DNA from 2 places in the Streptomyces sp. NBC_00859 genome. Region 1 is predicted to be linked to the other one. Evidence: riboswitches for the same ligand, from Rfam matches in the RefSeq annotation. Region 1 holds a riboswitch; the other holds the start of a gene.
The links. Region 1 has a riboswitch for thiamine pyrophosphate ahead of OG584_RS33770 (purine-cytosine permease family protein). Riboswitches for the same ligand answer to the same signal wherever they lie in the genome.
Positions count from the first base shown of each region.

Region 2: it holds a riboswitch for thiamine pyrophosphate, as region 1 does, so the genes downstream of both, thiC (phosphomethylpyrimidine synthase ThiC) here and OG584_RS33770 (purine-cytosine permease family protein) in region 1, are expected to answer to the same signal.

Region 1 covers NZ_CP108826.1:7,665,750-7,673,156, forward strand. The annotation lists gene OG584_RS33765 (hypothetical protein) at 129-299, shown strand; TPP riboswitch at 1,142-1,236, shown strand; gene OG584_RS33770 (purine-cytosine permease family protein) at 1,294-2,634, shown strand; gene OG584_RS33775 (acyl-CoA thioester hydrolase/BAAT C-terminal domain-containing protein) at 3,051-3,908, shown strand; gene OG584_RS33780 (hypothetical protein) at 4,306-4,623, shown strand; gene OG584_RS33785 (ABC transporter permease) at 4,984-6,189, opposite strand; gene OG584_RS33790 (ABC transporter ATP-binding protein) at 6,186-6,929, opposite strand; gene OG584_RS33795 (peptidoglycan-binding protein) at 6,926-7,407, opposite strand, start outside.
Region 2 covers NZ_CP108826.1:4,050,514-4,057,920, forward strand. The annotation lists gene OG584_RS17365 (DUF5326 family protein) at 134-352, shown strand; gene OG584_RS17370 (SsgA family sporulation/cell division regulator) at 1,254-1,688, shown strand; gene OG584_RS17375 (YibE/F family protein) at 1,708-3,048, opposite strand; TPP riboswitch at 3,119-3,245, shown strand; gene thiC (phosphomethylpyrimidine synthase ThiC) at 3,238-5,013, shown strand; gene OG584_RS17385 (hypothetical protein) at 5,119-5,946, opposite strand; gene OG584_RS17390 (metallophosphoesterase) at 6,096-7,163, opposite strand; gene OG584_RS17395 (LacI family DNA-binding transcriptional regulator) at 7,335-7,407, opposite strand, start outside.

The sequences.
Region 1 (7,407 bases):
GGTGAATCGGCCGGGCACACCGTCCGACTGCGGCCCTCAGGGGTCTGGGCCCGTGCCCAGGGGGTACGGGGTCCTTTTGACGGGCCGTGTACTGCCGGTCCTCATCGCTGGTCAGAGGGAGGAACGCTATGGGTGTCTTCGGGTGGATGCGCGGCAGGACCGAGGAGAAGATGGAGGAGTCACGTGTGAAGGCGTACAACAAGGCGGTTGACCGCGGGGCCACTGAGGCAGAAGCGAATGCTGCCGGCGAGCGGGCGGCGAAGCGCCGCCGCCGTGTGCGGCGGGCCAACATGTCGTGAATATCCCTTCGGTTGCCCCCGGAGCCAGTGCGCGCGGGTGGCGAGCCGCGCCCCCGGTAGCGGTACCGGCCTGTGCGGCTGCGCTCGCCCGAGTTCGCAGCGGACGGCTATCCGTGACCGCTGCGAACTCGGGCGAGCGCAGCGGCGGTTGCTCCCACCGACCGTAGGATCGGGCCCGGCGTGGTTCGCGATGAGATGTGGGGCGCGTGCTCGGGGGCGTGGAGGGCGCGTCGCTGCTCAGCCGGAGACCGGTTGCGACGTGGCTTCGGTATGGGGTGTTTCTGCCGTGCCCATGGCGTCGAGACGCCGGGCACAGCAGAGGTGGACGGTGTCGCCGGTGGGCCAGCAGGTGCGAGGCAGGATGGCTTACGGTCGCGTTTGCGGAGATCGCCGGGCCTCTCTATCGACCGGGCGCACGAAGGGGCCGAGGAGTGGCTGTCCCTCAGCCGCTGACGTCGCGGAGACAGGCGAACGTCAGGTTCATCGTCGGAGCAGAGTCCACTGCTGCCACCACGGACGGCCTCGCCCGGCGGAACCGGTGCGGCCCGCGGCACGGGCCGGAACGCGGATCATCCCGGCGACGGGCCGCACGATCCCACCTGAGGTGCACACCTGTCGCTGAGCTCTGGCCCTGGCGGCGCTACTGGGCGCGGAGCCGATCGCATGTCCGGGCTGCCGCAACGGGGCGACCGCGTTCCCGCGCGAGACGGCACAGGTGCTCAAGGTCACGCTGAAGCGGTGACGTCCCTGCGGCAGGGCTGGGGGCGCAACCCGACCGGCAGCGGTCCGTAGTCACCACCCTCACCACGGACAGCGTGACGCCGCACGTTAGCCTTGCGGTCGTACCGGACACGGGGTGCCCCATCCAGGGGCTGAGATCACACCCGCCGAACCTGAACCAGTTAGCACTGGCGGAGGGATGTCGCTCATGTCATTGCCACCTGCTCCGAGCAGCACGTCGGCCACAGGTCCTCGATCCGTCTTCGGCGGCCGTATGCCCGCCGAGCCCGGCGATTTGCGTATCGAGGCACGCGGGATCGCGCCGGTGCCCGCGCAACATCGCTATGGCGGCCCCGGCCGGCTGTTCACCGTGTGGTTCGCACCGAATCTGACCATGACCGGGGTGTTCACCGGCACTGTCGGCATCGTGCTCGGTCTGGACTTGCCCACCGCGTTGGCGGCGGTGGTGCTGGGCACCGTCGTCGGCGCCGTCCCCACCGCGTACCTGGGAACCTGGGGCAGTCGCACCGGCGCGGGTCAGCTGCCGCTGGCCCGGCTCGCGTTCGGTCGGTCCGTCACGGTGCCTGGCCTGCTGCAGTGGCTCTCGTCGGTGGCCTGGGACGCACTCATCGGGCTGTTCGGCGGGGACGCGCTGGCCAGGCTCTGCGGCTGGCCGTTCTGGCTCGGTGTGCTGGTCATGATGCTGGGGCAGGGGTCTCTCGGCGTGCTGGGCTACGAAGCGATACACCGGCTGCAGAAGCTGATGACCTTCGTGCTCGCCGCCGCGTTCGTCGCCCTGGCCATCAGACTCCCGGACAGTGTCCACCCCGCGGCCCCCGGCGGCGCCCACGGCGCCGACCGCGCCGGCGCGTTCATGCTGACCAGCACGATCGCTCTCAGCCTCGCGCTGTCGTGGGCGCCGTACGCCAGCGACTTCAGCCGCTACCTGCCGCAGGACACCTCCCGGCCACGCATGTTCTGGTACACGCTCCTCGGCGTCACCATCTCCTTCGTGGCGGTTCAGTCGCTCGGGCTGTGGGGAGCCGCCGCCTTCACCGACCAGACCGCTCGGGGCGTCGACCGATTGCTGGGTGGCGGCGTACTCGGCGGGCTGGGACTGCTGGCCGTGGCGCTGGCTGCTCTGTGCAGCAACGCCATGAACGACTACAGCGGTTCGCTGGCTCTGCAGACCATCGGACTGCGCATCCCGCGTCCGTTCGCGGCCGCTCTCGCCGCCGCTCTGGGGTTCCCACTGGTGCTGTGGATGCACGCCGCTGACACCGCCGCACGCTTCCAGAACGTGCTGCTGTTCGTCGGCTACTGGATCCCTGGCTTCGTCGCTGTCGTCGCTGTCGACTGGTACGCGAGGGCTCGCGCCGGCGAACCGGTCGACCCGACGGCGGAGACGGGTCGCAGGCAGTCCGGCCGGTCCGCACTGGTGGCATTCTGCGCCGCGTTCGCCGCAGCGGTTCCGTTCATGAACACCGGCCTCTACACGGGGCCGGTGGCTGCGGCGCTGCACGGCGCCGACCTCGCCTACTACGCGGCCTTCCTCGCCGCGCTCGTCATCTACGCTCCCCTCAGGCTGCGTCGTCGCCCGGCAAGCCCGAGCTGAGCCGGAAGACCATGCGCTCGGCCGGCATGAGCGCGGGACCTGAGGGCCGCCCGTGGCCGACGGCGATCGGAACCGGGCATCCGTTGCCTGACGCCCGGTCAGTGCAGTGACTCGGGACGGCGGTGCCGCCGCCTGGCTGCTGGACTTGGCGTCATGTTCAACGCCGGTGACGGGCCGTGGATTTGGCGGCATCAGAACACGGCCGGGCTCCGCGCCGTGCCGCATGAGGCGCGGGTCGGGTGACAGCTGAAATGAGGACCGCCCCCCAAGAATCGCCGCCATAACGAGGAACCGTCATGACTCGTGGAACAGGTCTGCATACGCCGCGCCCCGTTGATGCCGGCCGGTGCGCTCTGCGTCGCATCGAGGCCGAATAGGCTGGTTCGGCACACGGGGGCCGACCGCAGGGAGCGCATGTGGAAGTGACGGAGCGGGAGCTGACCAGTCCGTGGGAAGGTGTTCTGTTCGCTCCCGAGACCGGCGCCGATGTCGGCGTACTGGTCCTGGCGGGATCAAGTGGACGTATCGAACGTGAGCGAGCACGCCTCCTCGCGGAGCAGGGCGTCGCTGCCCTGGCGATCCGCTGGTTCGGTGGTCCCGGACAGGCTCCCGGAATCTGCGAAATCCCCCTGGAGACCTTCATCCGCGCCGTCGATTTCCTCCGCTCGGGCGGGGCGCGCCGCATCGGCATCCTCGGTGTCTCCAAGGGGGCCGAGGCGGCGTTGCTCACCGCCGTGCGCGAACCGCGGGTGGACGTGGTGATAGCGCTGTCGCCGACCTCGCGGGTCTGGTGCAATGTCGGATCCGGCGGTGACGACGAGCGGCAGCCTTACCGGTCGTCCTGGACGTGGCGGGGACGGCCGCTGCCCTTTGTCCCCATGGATGACTCCTGGGCACCCATACCCCCGGCAAGCGGTCCGATCCCCATCCGGGGATGGTACGAACTCAGCGAGAAGACCTTCAGCCATCTGGTTCCTCCCGCTGAGATACCCGTGGAGAAGGCCCGCGCGGATCTGTTGCTCGTCGCGGGTGGCGACGACGCGATGTGGCCGTCCCTGCTCTTCGCGGAACAGCTGGCGCGACGCCGGCGTGCGGCCGGGACCACAGTGCGACTGATCGGCCGCCACGATGCCGGCCACCGACCACGTTTTCCGGGTGAGAGCCCGGCGCCGTCCTCCCCGCGCTTCCAGTACGGAGGCACACCGGAGGCCGACGCGCTCCTGGGCGCGGATGCCTGGCCACACGTTCTGGAGGTGCTCAGCAGCAGCGGCTGACGTACAGGCCTCTCACGAGTGGTGAACGCCGCGAGCACAGTCAGGCCCTGCGGTCGGTGAAGGCTGGCGTCAGCCCCTGGTGGCGGAGGTACGAGCGGTAATGGGCACTCCAGGAAGCCGGGCGGCGCGGCGTAGACCGGACGCGCGGCCGCGCCGTGATGCCGCTCGCCGGAGAGGCCACCCGATCCCACCGGCCTGACGGCCCGACCGGTTTCGTCGTCCGCCCCGACGGGTAACTCGGTTCGCGTTTCCCGCTCGTGGAGACCGCGGCAGCCTGTCCAGCTGCCTCATGGCTGTCACCGAGCCGAGGTGAACACTGGGGGAGAGGGGAGGATGCCGGGAGGGCGTGGTGGATACCCGCCCTGTGCGGCCTGGCCTGCGAGGCATGATATCGAACATGAGCAAGCCGGAGCTGAGGGAACTGCTGTCACAACTGTGGGAGAAGCACTTGCGCGCACCGTTCCCACCACACATGCGCGGTCAAGTGATCGAAGGGGAGGACATGGTGTTGCTGGACGCAGGCATCGCCGGCTGTGTGTCCTCGTCGCTGTCAGGATCACTCGAGGGAGAGCGACGCCAGATCCTCCTCAACTGCCTCGCGGATGTGGAGAATGTCCTGCCGTTGATCGATGACGGGGCCGGCGCCAAGTACTACGAACACCTGCGCCTGATGGCCATGGTCGCAGTCGAACTCGGGACCGTCGGCGCCCAGTAGCGGTGGGCAGTGCGGACGCTGGACCAGCCCACGGCTTGCTGTTCGGCGCGACTGTATGCGCGCGCGGTAGGGGGCTGGTCAGCACCGGTGACAGCGTTGGCGTCGTACGCGCGGCAGGGCCTGGCTCAGCATTCCGGCAACCACTCCCGCCAGTCCTGTGGTTGGACATGTGGCGTGAAAGGGGGCCAGCCACGCGAAGCACCGTCGGTCACGATTGCCCAGGACACGAGGAGGCCCCGCACCCGCACCGTCGGTACGGTGCGAGGCGGGGCCTCACGAGTCTCCCAGCGTCTCCGGGCGTCCCCGCGCCTATCCACGCGGACGATCAGCGCCGCCGTGCGTCGCGCGGCTGTTCTGCGGTCACGCCGCGTGCAGCGCCAGCGTGGGGGAGAGGCGGGAGGCGCGGACCGCCGGATAGAGACCGGCGACGGTCCCGATGACAAGGGTTGCTCCGAAGCCGCCCGCCACGGCCCACAGGGGGATGACCCAGGGAATGCCGCTGCTGAGCGCGTAGGCTCCCGTGGCCAGGGCGCCGAGGACGATGCCGGCTGCGCCGCCCAGTCCGGAGAGCAGGAGGGATTCGGTGACGAACTGGCCCCGTATCTGGCCGCGGGTCGCGCCGATGGAGCGGCGGAGCCCTATCTCGTAGCGCCGTTCGAGCACTGAGATGATCATGGTGTTCGCCACGCCGACTCCGCCGACGAGCAGAGCGACCGCGCCGAGTCCGAGGAGCAAGTTACTGAAAGCGCCCTCTGTGGCGGCTTTGGCCTGCAGGCCTGAGGAGGGGTCGCTGACGCTTACGTTGCGCGGCGTCTGCGGGTCGACCGCCCGTGGGATCAGCCCGTGCACTGTGTCGACCCGGCTGTCGGCGGAGCGTTCGTAGACCGATGTGGGCAGTCCGTCGAATCCGAGCCGCGCCCTGGCCACGTCCCACCCGACCAGTGCCGAGCGGGCGATCTCGGGGGCCAGCGGCAGCGCGTCGAGAATGCCCAGGACGGTGAAGTACTGATTGTCGATGTACACCTGCTGGCCGGCCGCGGTAATGCCCAGCCGTTGTGCGGCGACGTCGCCGAGTACGACCGATGGGTATTTCCCGGTGGCGCCGTTGAGCCAGCTCCCACTGCGTATCCGGGCCCGGAGCGTGACCAGCAGGTCCTCGTCGGAGCTCTGGACCGAAATGCCGCCCGTGATGGTGTCGGGGATCTTCTCCGACCGCCGGACCGTATGGGACAACTCGGCTGTGGAGCCCACGTGTTCAATACCATCGATACGGGCCACGCGCCCGGCCGCGTCCCTGGCGAGCGGGATCTTCTTCCCGGTCAGCAGATCAGTTCCGGGTGTGACGACGAGCATGTTGGTGCCGAGCTTGTCGAGCTGGTTGAGGAGCTGCTGTTTGCTGGAGGCGGAGATGCCGACCACGGAGATCATCGTGGCGATGCCGATGGCGATACCGAGGGCGGAGAGCACGACACGCATCGGGCGGCTGCGCATACCCGCCGAGCCGGTGTGCAGGATGTCCCTCGGAGTGAGCCTGGCAGGTTTGAGGGACGGGCCGCGGCGGCTCATCGGGTGTCCTGCGCCGTCTGAGCGCCCTTGGGCCGGGTCTCACGTTCTTGGTGGGTGTCGGCGACGACCAGTCCGTCGCGGAGGTTGACCTGGCGCGGCAGTATGGCGGCTATTTCGGTGTCATGGGTGATGACGGCGATGGTCGCGCCCTCCTGGTTGAGTTCGTGGATGAGCTGCATCACGGCCTCACCCGATGCGGAGTCCAGGGCCCCGGTCGGCTCGTCGGCGAGAAGGAGGTCGGGTTCGCCGACGACCGCGCGGGCGATGGCGACGCGCTGTTTCTGACCACCGGACAGCTCATGCGGTTTGTGCGTCAGGCGTTCGCCGAGACCGACACGCTCGAGCGCCCGGACCGCACGCCTGCGGCGCTCGGCACGCGGCAGCCCGGAGTAGAGCAGGCCCTCGGCCACGTTGTCCTGCGCACTGATGCCGGGCACGAGATGGAACGCCTGGAAGACGAAACCGATGTGCTGGGCCCGCAGCGCGGAGAGCCTGCGGTCGGACAGCGCGGCTGTGTCGTGGCCCGCGATGTGAACGGATCCGGCGGTGGGTAGGTCCAGGGTGCCGACAATGTGCAGCAGTGTCGATTTGCCCGACCCGGAAGGACCGACGATCGCGAGTAGCTCACCGCGCTCGACGGTCAGATCCACCCCGCCCAGTGCGGCGACTCCGCCGGGGTACTCCTTGGTGACGCCGGTCAGCTCCACCACGGGCCCGGACAGTTGGCCTGCGACGCTCATGTCCGGGGCACCCCGACCTTCGTACCGGCGCGCAGCCCCTCGCCGGAGACTTCGACGCGGCCCTGGGCGAACATGCCGAGCTTGACCTTGACCTCGCGCGCCTGACCGCCTTCCACCACTTGCACGCCGAACGACCCGTCCTCCAGGGCGAGCAGCGCTCCGACGGGAACACTCAGAACATCCCTGCGGGTCCTGCCGGTCAGTCTCACGGTGGCGGGAGACTTGTCGATGCCGCTGACCCTGGAAGGGTCGTCAAAGGTGACAGCGACACTGATCCTGGGGGTCTTGTCGTTCGGGTTGTCGCCCGTCTTCGCGGTCGTCCCGACTGATGAGACGGTGCCGGTCGTGACCGTCCCGTCGGGCAGTTCCACCTTCACCTTGCCGCCGCGTGTGACCAGTGCTGCTTCCGAGACCTTTACCTGGAGCTGCACCACACGTTCGGAACTGGTGATCGTCAGGAGCTGCTGCCCGGACACTG
Region 2 (7,407 bases), 3.6 Mb from region 1:
GACGGATCAGGGGAGTCCAAGGGCTGCGCGGCCTCCGCCGGGGCACCTGGCGCCTTTAGCATCGACAGCAGACACCCGGAGCGGCCGGTGTGGTCCAGGAAGATCCAGAAGGATCCGGAAAGAGGTAAGGGCGATGGCGGTCCGAGAGATTTTCGCGGGAATGCCGTGGTGGGTGAAGTGGGTAGCGGTGCCCGTCCTCGTGCTGCTCGTGTTCGGGGGCCTCATCGCGACCGTCATCGGGTTCGTGATCGGGCTGCTCTTCAAGGCTCTGCTCCTCGTGGCGCTCGTCGCCGGACTGATCTACGTCGTACGCAAGTTCACCTCGTCGTCCTCCTCGCGGAACGACTGGTAGAGCGAGTGACCGGTAGAACCGGCGACCGGTAGAACGAACGCCCGGTGCAAAAGGCTGCCGAGCGGCAGCGGCCGGCTGCCGGGCGGGACCACCACGTCCTCTCTGCGCGGACAGAGCGTGGGTCAGCGGTGAGATACCTCTGCCGCTTCTGCGGCGAAATGGCCTGAAAGGCACCGACCGGCGAAGTTTGCCCGGCGGGCCCACGGGGGAGCCCCGCCGGGCAGCTCACCCGGGATGAGGGGCTGCCCCTCCCCGCCCCTGCCTCCTGCGGAACGGAACCGGCGCGCCGCGCTGGTCGATTCACCGATCTGCCGACGGGACGCGCTCGGGGTTCCGATTTATTTTGAGGTTTACCGCGAGGGTGAGATCGACCTCGCAGAGGTCGCCTGCGCTCCCGCCGCGCCCACTGCCGAGCAGGGGGAGGACCGCCGCGAAACCGGTCATGCACACGCCCTTGGGTGGCATCTGACGGGTGGGTTCGCCGAAGCACCCAGAGATCATTCCGGCCGTCGTCCGGCGCGTCCGCCGACCCGCCATTCGGTACCTGACCGGTGCGTCATGCTGCGAAGACTCGCCGTTGCCGAACGTCTGGGACCGGTCGCCGAACAGCAGGTGCGTGCACTCCGAAACGTGTGCGCGGCCACCCCGGTCACGACGGTTTCAGGCCCCGAAGCGATGGCCTTTTCCGGCCCGTCCACGAGCGAGCGTGGTCGCTCGGCGCAGTCGAAACGTCACTGTTCGAGGGCATCGCTTTGCGTAGTCCGCTCGCCGTCTCTCTCAGTATTCGCCATATCACTCCTTGTGATCTGTTTGCGCTTACAGCACGATTACGTCAAGAGGGCCTGGAGAGTATTCCCGGCCATCTTGCGATCCAACACGGCGTCTACTGCGGGGTAGGGACATGCGCGAATCGGTCCAGGCAGAGGTCATGATGAGCTTCCTCGTCTCCGAGGAGCTCTCCTTCCGTATCCCGGTGGAGCTCGGCTACGAGGTGAGCGATCCGTACGCGGTCCGGATGACCTTCCATCTCCCCGGAGACGCGCCGGTGACCTGGACGTTCGGCCGGGAGCTGCTGCTAGACGGGATCAACGCGCCCACGGGCGACGGCGACGTGCACATCTCGCCGAGCGATCCGTCGGGGCTGTCCGACGTCCATCTGCGCCTGCAGGTCGGGGCCGACAGTGCACTGTTCCGGGCGGGCAGCGCTCCGTTGATCGCTTTCCTCGACCGGACCGACAAGATCGTCCCGCTCGGCCAGGAGCGCAGCCAGGGCGACTTCGACGGGCACCTGGATGACGCGCTCGGCCGCATTCTCGCCGAGGAGAACGCGGGCTGACCGCGCGCCACCCCGCTGTTCAGTGCTTACGACGGTGGCCTCCGCCGCCCCGCGTGATGCCTCCGGCGGCCGCCCGGCCCGCCCCGCGGCCGGAACGGTCGGCGGAGACCACGAGTGCGGCGAGCGCTGTCGTCACCGGTACTGACGCGACCAGGCCGATCGATCCCACCAGGGTCCGTACGATCTCCTCCGCCACCAGTTCGGAGTTGGCCACCGTCCCCACGCTGCTCCGAGCGATGGAGAAGAGCAGCAGCAGCGGCAGCGCCGCACCCGCGTAGGCCAGCACGAGTGTGTTGACGACGGACGCGATGTGATCACGGCCGATGCGGATACCCGCCCGGTAGAGACCTCGGGCCCCCATCGTGGGGTCGGCCTGGTGCAGTTCCCAGACGGCGGAGGTCTGGGTGACCGTCACGTCGTCCAGTACCCCGAGCGACCCGATGATGACGCTCGCCAGCAGCAGCCCGCTCATGTCGATGTGCGGGTACAGGCCGTGGATCAGTCCGGTGCTGTCGTCGGTGTTGCCCGTCAGGCTCGCCCAGCCGATGAAGAGCGAACCGAGCAGGCCGATCAGTATGAGTGAGACCAGCGTGCCGATGACGGCGACCGAGGTCCGCGCTGTCAGTCCGTGGCAGGTGTACAGGGCGATCAGCATGATGGCGCTCGCCCCGATCACCGCCACGACCAGCGGATTCGACCCGCGCAGGATCGCGGGCAGAATGAACAGCGTCAGCACGGCGAAGCTGACGGCCAGTGCGACCAGCGCCATCAGCCCGCGCAGTCTCCCCACCGCGACCACCACCAGCGCGAAGGCCCCGCCGAGCAGTGCCATCGGGAACTTCCGGTCCACGTCGGACACGGAGTACTGAAGTTCGCGGGGCGCGTCGGGGGCGTACGCCACGATGACGCCCTGGCCCCCGTGCAACTGCCGCGGAGAGTCCGGCTGGACGATTTCGGTGAATGTGCGGCCCTTGTCCTTGCCGCTCGACACCTCGATCTCCGCCTTCTTGCACTGGGCGTCCTTCCGGGCCGTTCCGGAACCGGCCTGCTGTTCCGCCGCGCCCGGATCCGTCCCCGCACCGGCCGTCGACGACTGACCGGCGTGCACGTCCGCGCAGTCGACCGGCACGGTCCGTACCACCTTGCCCTGCTGCGTCTGCCGGTCGAAGCCGACACCGCTGCGGGCATGGGGCGGCGCCCCACCCGGCCAGAGGACCGCGAGTCCGACAACAACCGCCGCCGCGAAGGGGATCAGCACCCCTGCGATGACCTTGCGCAGATGCTTGGAAACGGGTGCCGCCGGACCGTGGCCGTGCGTATGGCTGTGCCCGCCAGGAGCCCGTTCAGGGAGTGGTGTCACCGCCAGATCATCGCAAGAAGGCAGAGGCCCTCTGTTCAGTGAGCGGTGCGGGGCGTTAGCGTGGGGGCACCTTTGCACACGCGGGAGCTCGGAGCACCGGGCTGAGAGGGCGCTGACCAGCAGACTGCTGAGAGCTGCGCCGACCGCCGAACCTGTTACCGGGTAATGCCGGCGTAGGGAGTAGGTCTCATGACCACAGCGGATGCACGCACGCCTGCCATCGGCCAGGACGAGCGCAAGCCGGGCTGGCACAAGGGGTATGTCGCGGGCCCGGAGGGCTCGCGCGCGGACCTCAGGGTGCCCGTCAGGCAGGTGCACCTCACCAATGGCCGGGACGTGACGCTGTACGACACGTCAGGCCCGTACACCGATCCCACCGTGGACACCGATATCAGGCGCGGGCTCGCCCCGCTCCGGGAGAACTGGATCGTCGGCCGCGGCGACACCGAGGAGTACGCGGGCCGCCCGGCCCGTCCCGAGGACGACGGGATCAAGCACACATCGCCGCGCGGGGGTCTCCGGAACCTCGACGCGGTCTTCCCCGGGCGCCCCCGCCAGCCCAGAAGGGGGCGCGAAGGGCGCGCGGTCAGCCAGCTCGCGTACGCCGTGCGCGGGGAGGTCACACCTGAGATGGAGTACGTCGCGATCCGGGAGAACGTCTCCCCCGAGGTCGTACGGGAGGAGATCGCCGCGGGGCGGGCCGTGCTGCCGGCCAACGTCAACCACCCCGAGATCGAACCGATGATCATCGGGAAGCGGTTCCTGGTGAAGGTCAACGCCAACATCGGCAACAGCGCGGTCACTTCCTCCATCGAGGAGGAGGTGGACAAGATGACCTGGGCCACCAAATGGGGCGCGGACACGGTCATGGACCTGTCCACCGGGCGCAATATCCACACCACCCGCGAGTGGGTGCTGCGCAACTCACCCGTCCCGATCGGTACGGTGCCGCTCTACCAGGCGCTGGAGAAGGTGGACGGCCAGGCCGAGGAGCTGACCTGGGAGATCTACAAGGACACCGTCATCGAGCAGGCCGAACAGGGCGTCGACTACATGACGGTGCACGCCGGAGTGCTGCTCCGGTACGTGCCGCTCACCGCACGCCGCAAGACCGGGATCGTCTCGCGCGGCGGATCGATCATGGCCGCCTGGTGCCTGGCGCACCACAGGGAGTCGTTCCTGTACGAGCACTTCGAGGAGCTGTCCGACATCCTGGCCTCGTACGACGTCACCTACTCGCTGGGCGACGGGCTGCGCCCCGGGTCGATCGCGGACGCCAACGACGAGGCGCAGTTCGCCGAGCTGCGCACGCTCGGGGAACTCAACACGATCGCGAAGCGGCATGGTGTGCAGACGATGATCGAGGGCCCCGGGCACGTCCCGATGCACAAGATCAAGGAGAACATCGACCTCCAGCAGGAGATCTGCGACGAGGCGCCGTTCTATACGCTCGGCCCGCTCACCACTGACGTGGCACCGGCGTACGACCACATCACCTCCGGCATCGGCGCTGCGATGATCGCCTGGTGGGGCACGGCCATGCTCTGCTACGTCACGCCCAAGGAGCACCTGGGGCTGCCCAACCGGGACGACGTGAAGACCGGCGTGATCACGTACAAGATCGCGGCTCATGCGGCGGATCTCGCCAAGGGGCACCCGGACGCACAGCAGTGGGACGACGCGCTGTCGGACGCGCGCTTCGAGTTCCGCTGGGAGGACCAGTTCAATCTCGCTCTCGACCCCGACACGGCACGGGAGTTCCACGACGAGACGCTGCCGGCCGAACCGGCGAAGACCGCGCACTTCTGTTCCATGTGCGGGCCGAAGTTCTGCTCGATGAAGATCTCTCAGGACATCCGCCGTGAACACGGAGGAAGCCAGGAGGAGATCGAGTCGGGGATGGCCGCGAAGTCGAAGGAGTTCGCGGCGAGCGGGAACCGGGTGTACCTGCCGATCGCCGACTGACGTCGTCTCCGGCCCCGGCCGCCCCGGCCGCCCCGGCCCCCGGCTCCCGATGCGGGGGCCGGGGGCAGGCACCGGACGGGCTCATCGAGTGGGCTCCGGCCGGGCTCACTCCGGCCGGTGGTCGGGGCCGCCGAAGTCCGGACTGGTGAAGTCCGGGCTGGTGAAGCTGGGGCGTTCGTGGCCCGCCTGGCCCTCGTCCGGGCTTGCGAAGTCCGGGCGGCTGTAGCCGAGGTCGGGCATGCGGCCCGCCGCGCGGTAGGGGGCGGGTGCCGTGGGGCCGGCGCTCGGGTCGGCGAGAGCGGCGCTCAGAAACGGGACGATGCCCCGTTCCAGCAAAGCGTGGCGCCAGGCGTCCCGGGCGCGGGCGACCTCATCGGACAGCTCGTCACCCCCCTCCTCCGACTCGGGATGCACCTCGTTGGAGCCGTTGCGGAGCGCTGTCAGGAGCAGCCCGACCGCAGCGGCCAGGATGGCCGCCGCGGTGAGGGCCGCGAAGAACCAGCCGGCGGTGACCAGGGTGCTGCCGAAGGCCGGCGCGGGGTCGAGCGCCTTGAGGACGTATCCCGCCAGAAGGAAGATCACGGCAGCGGTGCCTGCCAGCACCGGGGCCAGGACGGCGAGCACGGCGGCCAGCCCGGCCCCTGCGGTGGCCCCGTCGGCGGCGGGCGAGAGGACGGAGGCGCGCACCGAGGCAGCGGCGGGCGCGCGCAGCTCGGCACGGACCTTCACGAAGTGCTCGTACTCGGCTGCCGCCGCGGCGGTGACGAGGCTGTTGGCGTCGAGGACCATGGTGCGCAGTTGCTCGCTGTTGAGCCGCTGGCCCAGGTCGGCGAGGCCGGGTCGGTCGGGCGCGGTGCGCAGTGCGTCGTCGAGGAGCCGCTCGAACTCCGGTCGGTCCTCTGTCAGCAGGTGCGAAGCGCTGTTCATGTGCATCCCCCGATGCTCCGCAGGGCCGGATCGCCCGCCTTCTGACGGCCGATGGGGCGTAAACGGAGGAGAGCCTGCTACGGATAACCCGATGGTAGAGCGGTGACGGCACGGGGTAACAGAGGGTTTCCGGAAATCGCCTCCGCCTGCGGTGTTCAGTTCGGGAGCGGGAGCTGCACCACGAGTAGCTTTCCGGCCATGGTCACTCCGCCGTCCATGGCGATGGCGAGCCCGTCCGCGTACACGTGCGGGCCTTCGATGACGGTGCGCGGACTGTCCTCACCGTCCTCGGTCCCGACTTCGCCCAGGAGGTACGGGATGGGGCTGTGGCCGTGCACGATGCGGTGGCCGCCGAAGACGCCGAGGAGTTCCTGCACGGCCTGCGGTCCGGACTCGTCGCGGAACGCGAAGCGCTTGGTGAACTTGCGGAAGAGGTCCCAGCACTCGTCGGCGTCGTTGCGGGTGAGCGTCTCGCGGACGGTGTCGTTGACTGCTTCGAGGGAATCGCCGTAGTCGAGATAGGCGGTGGTGTCGGAGTGCATGAGGAGGTGGTCGTCCTCGAGCTCCATGGCGTCGAGCCGTGACATCCACTGGAGGTGGACGTCCTGCAGCCGGTCCATGTCGGCCTTCTGGCCGCCGTTGAGCAGCCAGGCGGCCTGGAAGGTGGCGGTGCCCGCACCGGAGTTGACCGGGGTGTCGCCGAAGCGCTTGGCGCCGAGGAGCAGCAGTTCGTGGTTGCCCATGAGGGCCTTGCAGTAGCCCCCCGCGGCCGCGGCCTCCGCGGAGAGCCGCATCACGAGGTCGATGACGCCGATGCCGTCGGGACCGCGGTCGGTGAAGTCGCCGAGGAACCAGAGGCGGGCGTTGCCGGCCGCCCAGTTGCCGTCGGCGTCGATGAGCCCCTGGGCGCACAGGGCGGCCAGGAGTTCGTCGAGGTAACCGTGGACGTCACCGACGACGTAGAGCGGGCCGAGAGCCCCCTCGTTGTCCGCGGTGAGGGGCTCGGGAACGGTCCGCACGACGACCGTGTCACCGGGGCCACCGCGGCTGATGACAGGGAGGTCCCGCTGAGTCGGCGTATAGCCGTCCGGCTCCTCACCGGCGGTGTACGGCGACGCCTTCCCGGCATCGCGGACGTGCTCGGACGCGGGCAGAGGCGGTACGCGGAATTCCCGCACTGTCGCCGTCCGCATCGCGGGTTCCAGACCGGCCCCCTGAGTCATCGACCCCTCCACCACCGTCGCGCGCCGTGCACCGGTCGGACCTGCCTGGTCGGGGGGTCCGCGGTGTCGTGCGCCCATCATAGGAATGCGACTGGCACTCTGTGACGCACCAGGGGTGCCGAATCCGGATGGCCCACCGACTGACCGCCCCTTTCGCACCTATTGCGGTGGTCAGTCCGGTGCAGGGGAGCGGGGCGGGCTGACCGTGGTGCGTGGTGGGCGGCGCTGCGAGGAGGTCCGGACG